2 regions of the Streptomyces sp. NPDC056347 genome follow, and region 1 is predicted to be linked to the other one. Evidence: riboswitches for the same ligand, from Rfam matches in the RefSeq annotation. Region 1 holds a riboswitch; the other holds the start of a gene.
What was found. A riboswitch is a leader RNA that binds a small molecule or an ion and turns the genes downstream of it on or off. The one in region 1 is predicted to bind cobalamin.

Region 2: linked by a shared signal. The riboswitch ahead of ACFCV8_RS08470 (FecCD family ABC transporter permease) and the one ahead of metE (5-methyltetrahydropteroyltriglutamate--homocysteine S-methyltransferase) in region 1 are both predicted to bind cobalamin.

What each region holds. Positions count from the first base shown of each region.
Region 1 is NZ_JBHJQP010000105.1:13,853-18,190, forward strand. It holds gene ACFCV8_RS23165 (helix-turn-helix domain-containing protein) at 1-686, shown strand, start outside; gene ACFCV8_RS23170 (DUF397 domain-containing protein) at 686-889, shown strand; cobalamin riboswitch at 1,036-1,188, shown strand; gene metE (5-methyltetrahydropteroyltriglutamate--homocysteine S-methyltransferase) at 1,372-3,702, shown strand; gene ACFCV8_RS23180 (DUF4157 domain-containing protein) at 3,953-4,338, shown strand, end outside.
Region 2 is NZ_JBHJQP010000023.1:799-5,136, reverse strand. It holds gene ACFCV8_RS08475 (ABC transporter ATP-binding protein) at 1-700, opposite strand, end outside; gene ACFCV8_RS08470 (FecCD family ABC transporter permease) at 700-1,809, opposite strand; cobalamin riboswitch at 1,911-2,032, opposite strand; gene ACFCV8_RS08465 (GntR family transcriptional regulator) at 2,200-2,844, opposite strand; gene cynR (transcriptional regulator CynR) at 2,841-3,815, opposite strand; gene ACFCV8_RS08455 (carbonic anhydrase) at 3,939-4,338, shown strand, end outside.

The sequences.
Region 1 (4,338 bases):
TCTCCTCGGTCGAACGGGGACGGCGCGCACCGAGCGCGGCATTCCTGGAGAAGGCGGACGAGGTGCTCGGGGCGGGCGGCATGATCGCCTGCCTGCGCAAGGACGCGGAGGAGGCCCGGTTCCCGAAGAAGGTACGGGACCTGGCGAAGCTGGAGAACCAGGCGGTCGAGATCTGCGCCTACGACAACTCCGTCGTCAACGGACTGCTCCAAACACCGGACTACGCACGGGCGCTGTACGGGATGCGGCGCCCGTCCTACGGCGAGGAGGAGATCGAACGACTCGTGGCGGCGAGGATGGCCCGCCAGGAGATCTTCCATCAACAGCCCTCCCGGGTCTTCACATTCGTCCAGGAAGAAGTGACGCTGCAACGTCCGCTCGGGGGCAGAATGGTGATGCGGAAGCAGCTCGAACACCTGCTGGAAATCGGCGCCCGCCGGGACGTGGAGTTCCAGGTGATGCCCACGAACCGCGAGGACCACACTGGACTTGCCGGGGCGTTCAAACTGCTGCGGCTCGAAAGCGGGGAGACCGTGGGACACAGCGAGGCTCATCTCGTCAGTCGGCTGTTCTCGCACCCCAAGGAGATCCAGCTCTTCGAGATCCGCTATGGCATCATCCGGGCCCAGGCTCTCACTCCCCGTGAGTCGCTGGCCTTCATCGAGAAAGTGCTGGGAGAGACGTAATGACCAACCCTTCGACGGTGAACAGTTCCGTGCTGAAGTGGTTCAAGAGCAGCTACAGCACGAATGACGGCCCGGACTGCGTGGAGGTCGCCGTCGTCCCCGAGACCGTCCACGTACGCGACTCCAAGCAGACCCACGGTCCTCAGCTCGCCTTCGGACCCCGGCAGTGGAACGCCTTCGTGTCCTACGCGGCCGACCACTGACGTACACGTACGACGAGCGCGCCGACGCCCCGTGTCCGGCCTCCGCCGGGTGCGGGGCGTCGTCGTTGTGTTGTGGCGGTCGGTGCGGGCGGGCCCGTAGGGTGGGCCGTGCAGCTGGTTCGCCCCGTCCGCCAGACGGGGAGTCGTAAGAGGGAACCCGGTGGGAATCCGGGACTGCCCCGCAGCGGTGAGTGGGAACGACCGCCGTCATACGCACTGGGGCCCGGAACAGGGTCCTGGGAAGCGACGGCCAGTAGGTGTCCGCCTTTCGGCGGGTGTGCCCGCGAGTCCGAAGACCTGCCACTGCCCGCGCGCGATACGACGCGTGCGCGGACATCCCGGTGACCTCGTGGGCGGGTCGGCGTACATATCCGGCGGACGGCCGTGCCCTGTGGCGCGAGGCCGCACTGCGGGATGTGCCACTCCTTCGTGTCGTACGGGTCCTCGGGATCCCAGGGATACATCTCTCGAAGGAGATCTCCGTGACCGGCAGGACCGCAGCCGCGGCAGCACGGGCGACCGTGTACGGCTACCCGCGCCAGGGACAGAACCGCGAGCTGAAGAAGGCGATCGAGGGCTACTGGAAGGGCCGCGTCACCGCCGACGCGCTCCGCACCACCGCCGCCGACCTGCGACGCGCCAACTGGCGGGAGCTGGCCGAGGCCGGCATCCACGAAGTGCCCACCGGCGACTTCTCGTACTACGACCACGTACTGGACACCAGCGTCATGGTCGGCGTGGTTCCCGACCGGCACCGCGTGGCCGTCGCCTCCGACGCCCTGGACGGCTACTTCGCGATGGCGCGGGGTACCCAGGACGTGGCACCGCTGGAGATGACCAAGTGGTTCGACACCAACTACCACTATCTGGTGCCCGAGTTGGGGCCTGAGACGATGTTCGCAGCCGACTCGCGAAAGCAGGTCGCCGAGTTCCGGGAGGCGCTGGCCCTCGGGCTGACGCCCCGGCCCGTCCTGGTCGGCCCGGTCACCTATCTCCTCCTCGCCAAGCCCGCCCCCGGTGTGGGCGGCGACTTCGACCCGCTCACGCTGCTGGACCGGCTGCTGCCCGTGTACGCCGAAGTGCTCGCCGATCTGCGTGCGGCGGGCGCCGAGTGGGTGCAGCTCGACGAACCCGCCCTGGTCCAGGACCGTACCCCCGCCGAGCTGAACGCGGCGGCCCGCGCCTACCGCGGCCTGGGCGCCCTCACCGACCGTCCGAAGCTGCTGGTCGCCACCTACTTCGACCGGCTCGGCGAGGCGCTTCCGGTACTCGCGAAGGCCCCTGTCGACGGGATCGCCCTCGACTTCACCGAGGCGGCGGCCGCCAATCTGGACGCCCTGGCCGCCGTCGGAGGACTGCCCGGCAAGCGGCTGGTGGCCGGTCTCGTCAACGGCCGCAACATCTGGGCCAACGACCTGGAGAAGTCCCTCTCCATCCTCGGCATCCTGCTCGGCCTCGCCGACCGGGTCGACGTGGCCGCCTCCTGCTCGCTGCTGCACGTCCCGCTGACCGTCACCGCCGAGCGGGACCTCGATCCCCAGATCACCCGCTGGCTCGCCTTCGCCCGGCAGAAAACCGCCGAGATCGCCGCCCTCGCCCGGGCGATCACCCGGGGCACGGACACCATCGCCGCCGAACTCGCCGCGAACCGGGCGGCGCTGTCGTCCCGGGCCGGTTCGTCCCTGACCCGCGACCCGGCGGTACGGGCCCGCGCCGCCGCCGTCACCGAGGCGGAAACCCGCCGCTCCCAGCCGTACGCCGAGCGGGCCGCCGCCCAGCGCGCGCACCTGCGGCTCCCGCTGTTGCCGACCACCACCATCGGCTCGTTCCCGCAGACCACCGAAGTGCGCACGGCCCGCGCCGACCTGCGCGCCGGACGCATCGACGAGGCGGGGTACGAGGAACGGATCAGGAACGAGATCCGGGAGGTCATCTCCTTCCAGGAGAAGACCGGCCTGGACGTCCTGGTGCACGGCGAGCCCGAACGCAACGACATGGTGCAGTACTTCGCCGAGCGGCTCACGGGATACCTGGCGACCCAGCACGGCTGGGTCCAGTCGTACGGCACCCGGTACGTGCGTCCGCCCATCCTGGCCGGGGACATCTCGCGGCCGGAGCCGCTGACGGTGCGCTGGACCTCGTACGCGCAGTCGCTCTCGGACCGCCCGGTCAAGGGCATGCTGACCGGGCCGGTCACCATGCTGGCCTGGTCGTTCGTCCGCGACGACCAGCCGCTCGGCGAGACGGCCCGGCAGGTGGCGCTCGCCCTGCGCGACGAGGTGGTGGAGCTGGAGGCGAACGGGACGTCCGTCATCCAGGTCGACGAACCCGCGCTGCGCGAGACGCTGCCGCTGCGCGCCGCCGACCGGCCCGGCTACCTCGCCTGGGCGACGGAGGCGTTCCGGCTCAGTACCAGCGGGGTGCGGCCGGACACCCAGATCCACACGCACATGTGCTACGCCGAGTTCGGTGACATCGTGCAGGCCATCGACGACCTCGACGCCGACGTCATCAGCCTGGAGGCAGCCCGCTCACACATGCAGGTCGCCCGCGAACTGGCCGCCCACGGCTACCCGCGCGAGGCCGGTCCCGGGGTGTACGACATCCACTCGCCCCGCGTCCCGAGCACCGAGGAGGCCGCCGAACTGCTGCGCGCCGGGCTCGGCGCCATCCCGCCCGAACGCCTCTGGGTCAACCCCGACTGCGGCCTGAAGACCCGCGGCTGGCCCGAGACGAAGGCGTCCCTGGAGAACCTGGTAGCCGCCGCCCGCACCGTACGCGAAGAACTGACCACGACCGGGTCCGGCTCGTAGCGTCGCCCGCCGGGCCAGGAGTGCCTCGGCGCTCCCGGCCCGGCGCCCTCCCCCCAAGCTCCCCGTCCGCGCACCAAGAACCCGTTACGCCGCCGGGCCGCAGCCCGGACCGGCGTACCGAACCCGCTGTCGCGGGGGGAAGCGTTCACGCCTGCCCGAACTCCTCGTGCACTACCCTGTGGAGCCCGCACCGACCATCCCTTGCCGGCCACGCTCCCCCCGCACCGCGAGCAGCCCGCGAAAGGACCCGATGCACGCCAACAAGCAGGCTCACACCGCCGAGTACAAGAAGCCCGCCCGCACGACCACCAGGGCCTCCGTCCCGGACGCTGAATTACTTGCCGGCCCCCTCGCCCTCCAGAGCACCTCGGGCAACGCCGCCGTCGTCCAGATGCTCCGAGCGGCCGGCCACCCCTGGGCCCAGGAAGAGCACCGGCACGACGCCGACTGCGGCCACCGGCAGACCGAGCAGGCGGCACAGCCCGCGGTGCAGCGCTCCGCCGTCCACGACGTCCTCCGCACCAGCGGGCTTCCGCTGGACGACGCGACACGCACCGACATGGAGAACCGGCTGGGTGCCGACTTCTCCGACGTACGCATCCACGACGACGCCGCCGCCAGGGCCTCCGCCGCCGA
Region 2 (4,338 bases), on a different contig from region 1:
CGCCGAAGACCTCGGCGAGCAGCTCGGGGGTGAGCACGTCGTGCGGGGCGCCGGACGCGACGATCCGGCCGCCGGCGATGACGTGGAGCAGGTCGCAGTGGAGTGCCGCGAGGTTGAGGTCGTGCAGGGCGGTGAGGACGGTGGGCCCGCTGTCGCGCACCAGCGCCAGCACGTCCAGCTGCTGGGCGATGTCGAGATGGTTGGTCGGTTCGTCGAGGACCAGGAGCCGGGGCTGCTGGGCCAGCGCGCGGGCGATCAGCACCCGTTGCTTCTCGCCGCCGGACAGGGTGAGGAAGCCGCGGTCGGCGAGGTGGTCGGCGCCGACGCCGACCAGGGCCCGTGCGCAGGCCGCGCGGTCCGCCCCGGTGGCCCGGCCCATCGACGACTGGTGCGGGGTGCGGCCCATGGCCACGACCTCGGCCACGGTGAAGTCGAACTCGGAGACGGCCTCCTGGGGGAGCGCGGCCAGTCGGCGGGCGCTTTCGCGCGGGCTCATGGCGTACAGGTCCTCCCCGTCCAGCCGCACGGTCCCGGCGGTGGGGCGCAGCGCCCGGTAGACGCAGCGCAGCAGGGTGGACTTGCCGCTGCCGTTGGGCCCGACCAGGCCGACGAGCTGTCCTTCGCCCGCGCCGAGCGTGGCGTCGGCCACCAGGCGGGCACCGGCGACCTCGACGGTCAGGTCTTCGATGTCGATCCGCATCAGGCGCCTCCGAAGGTGTAGGTGCGGCGGCGCATCAGGAGTACGAAGCACGGCACACCGATGGCCGCGGTCAGTACGCCGACCGGCAGTTCGGCGGGGGCGAGGACCACCCGGGAGAGGATGTCCACCCAGATCATCAGGACGGCGCCGACCAGCGGGGCGACGGCGAGGAGGCGGCGGTGGTCGGCGCCGACCAGCATCCGTACGGCGTGCGGCACCATCAGCCCGACGAAGCCGATCGCCCCGCTGACCGCGACCACCGCTCCGGTGACGGCCGCGCAGACCACGAAGAGCTCCTTGCGCAGCCGCCCGGCGTCGACACCGAGGGCGGCGGCCGTCTCGTCGCCCATGGCCAGGGCGTTCAGCCGGCGGGCGGACCAGGTGAGGTGGGCGATGCCGCAGAGCACGGCTCCGGCCGCGATCGGCACCGAGGCCCAGCTGGCGCCGCCGAGGCTGCCGAGCATCCACATCATCGCGGAGCGGGCGGCCTCGCCGTGTTCGGCGGCGAACACCATGAAGGTGGTGACGGCCGAGAAGCCGTAGTACATCGCGGTGCCCGTGAGGACGAGCCGCAGCGGGGTGAGGCCGCGGGCGGTGCGGGCGACCGCGTAGACGAGCAGCATGGCGAGGAGCGCGGCGAGGAACGAGGCCGCGGACAGCGCCCAGATGCCCAGGGCGCCGAAGGCACCGAAGATGAGTACGGCGTTGGCGCCGACGGCCGCGCCCGAGGAGATGCCGAGGACGAACGGGTCGGCGAGGGCGTTGCGGACCATGGCCTGCACTGCGATGCCGACGGCGGCGAGCCCGGCACCGACGACGGCGGCCAGCGCGGCGCGCGGGAAACGCAGTTCCCAGACGATGGTGTACGCCGCCACCTGGTCGGCGGATATCCGGCCGCCGGTCAGCCCGGCCCACAGATGGCCCAGCACTTCGCCCCAGGAGAGCCCGGACGCCCCGATGCCCGCGCCGCAGACCAGCGAGACCAGCAGCGCCGCGCCGAGGAGGGGCACGAGGAGTTTCGGCGACATGCGGCGGGGCGGTGCGGGCCCGGTTCCGGCACGGGCCGTGCGGGAGGGCGTGGCGGGTCGGCGGTCGAGGGGGGTGGCCACGGGCGGTTCGCTTTCGCCTCGGGCCGTGCATCTACGTCATCAACGGAGCGGCCCGGACGCGGTGCGCCCCGTGCAGCACCCATCGCAGTCCACGGCGAATTGACAGGAGCCTTCACCGCCGCGGGTAATCGGGCTCGCGGGGCCCTGTTCGGGCACCGCCTACCGTTGCGGGTCAGCGCCGGAATTCGACCGGACTTCCCCCGCGGGGCAGATGCAGCTTAACGCGAGCGCTCCCGGGCGTTTCCACCCCGTCCGCGGCCGGCCGGGGCGGTGTCCTCGCGGGCGGTGCGCCAGGCCCGGTGCGGTACGGGGCCGACAGCCCGGCCACGGCGGCGAGTGCCACCGCGCCGGTCCGAAGACCGCCCGGCCGTCGGGCGGTCGACCGCTCCCTCAGGGGTGCGCGCGCCGCGCGGCGGCCGCGTCGCGGCCCGAGATCAGGTGGCGGCTCGCCAGCTCCGCCACGCCCGCGACGTCCCGCTCGGCGATCGCCGTGTACAGGCCCTCGTGCTCGCGCGCGACGCCCTCCAGGTCGTCGTGCTGTCCCAGCAGCCAGCGCATCCTGCTGCGCAGGGTGGCCTGGAGTTCGTTCAGGAGCTCGTTGTCGGCGAGTGCCGTGACCGTCTCGTGGAAGTCGGCGGCGGCCCGGCGGGCCCCCACGGCGTCGCCCTTGACGGCCGCCGCCAGCTCGGCGTCCAGATCGGAGCGGAGCTTCTCGAGCCCGGCGCGGGTGCGCCGCTGGGCGGCCAGCCGGAAGGTCAGGGACTCCAGGGCCGCGCGCACCTCGTCGAGGTCCTCCACGTCCGCCGCGGTGAATTCCCGCACAACGGCCCAGGTGCGGGGCCTGGGGGTGACCAGGCCTTCGGTGACCAGCGACTTCAGGGCCTCGCGGACGGGCAGTCTGCTCACCCCGAGCTCCGCGGCGAGTTCGCGTTCGACGAGTTTGCTGCCCGGCTCGCGCACACCGTCGATGATCTCGTCACGCAGCTGGCGCGTGACCCGTTCCGACTCGGGCTCGAAGTCCCCAGACCCTGTCATGTGCTCGATTCTCTCATCACCCGGCGCCCGCTCTCGGCAGACCGTTCAGCGGTACGCCGCGGGTCGGGCGGGGTGTAGCCGCGGGTGCGGACGAGGTCGTGGACGAGGGCGGTGAAGGCGTGCGCGGCGGCGCTCTCGTAACCGCTCCCCCGGCGCAGCAGGGTCGCCACCCGGGTGGGCAGCGGGGGGTCGACGGGGATGGTGCCGAGGTGCGGGTCGTCGTCGGTGACCGCCAGGGGCAGCACGGTGGCCAGCGGGGCGGTGCGCCGGACGATCTCGGTGAGGGCCTGGATGGTGTTGGCCTCCACGGCGATCGGGGGGTCGATCCGGTGCCGGACGAAGTACTCGTCGATATGGCTTCGGGTGATGAAGTCCGCGCTGAGCAGGGCGAGTTGCTGATCGGCCAGTTCCCGCACCGGCAGCGGGCGCTCGCCCCGGGTCCCGGCACGGTGCGCGCCGACGACCAGGCCCAGCGGCTCGGTGAACAGGTCGGTCGCGGCGATGCCGGGGAGGTGGGTTCCCGCGAAGGCGATGCCGAGGTCTAGCTCGTCGGCCAGCAGGCTCGCCTCCATGCGGTCCTGTGTCATCTCCCGGAGGTCGAGCGTGATGCCCGGGTGGTGGGTGTGCAGCGCCCGGACGAGGGGGCCGACGAGATACGCGGTGAAGGTGGGGGTCAGGGCCAGCCTCAGATGCCCCCGGGAGAGGTCCGCGACATCGAGGACGGCGCGGTCGGCGGCCGCCAGTTCCCGCAGGGCGCGCCGCGCGTAGTGGACATAGGCCGTGCCCGCGTCGGTGGGGCGGACACCGCGGCCGCTGCGGTCGAGCAGCTGGACGCCGACGGCCCGTTCCAGCTGCTTGATCTGCTGCGACAGCGTCGGCTGCGAGATGCGCAGCTCCTCGGCGGCGCGGGTGAAGTTGCCGTGCTCGGCCACCGCGATCAGATAGCGGAGATGACGCAGTTCAGGACCCATGAACAGATTATAGATCTGATCTATAAGGATCATGGATATCAAGTCTTGGACACTATAGGTACAGGTCATGCATGGTGGTTCTCGTCAGCCCCTCGGGGCGGCACCCACCGGAAGGAGTGACCGATGCAGGACCTCACGGACGGCGTCACGCGATTCCACCGCGACGTCTTTCCCGCGAAGGCGGACCTCTTCGCCCGCCTGGCCACGACACACCGGCCGAAGACCCTGTTCATCGGCTGCTCCGATGCCCGGGTGGTCCCGGAGCTGATCACCCAGAGCGATCCGGGCGAGCTGTTCGTCATCCGCACGGCGGGCAACCTCGTTCCCGCGTACGGGTCCGGCCGTGACGGCATCGCGGCGAGCATCGAGTACGCCGTCGCCGTGCTCCGGGTGACCGACATCGTCATCTGCGGCCACTCCTCCTGCGGCGCGATGACCGCCCTGGCGGAGGGGCACGACCTCAGCGATGCCCCGGTCGTCGCCGACTGGCTGCGCCACGCGGACGCCGCCCGGGCCCGCACCG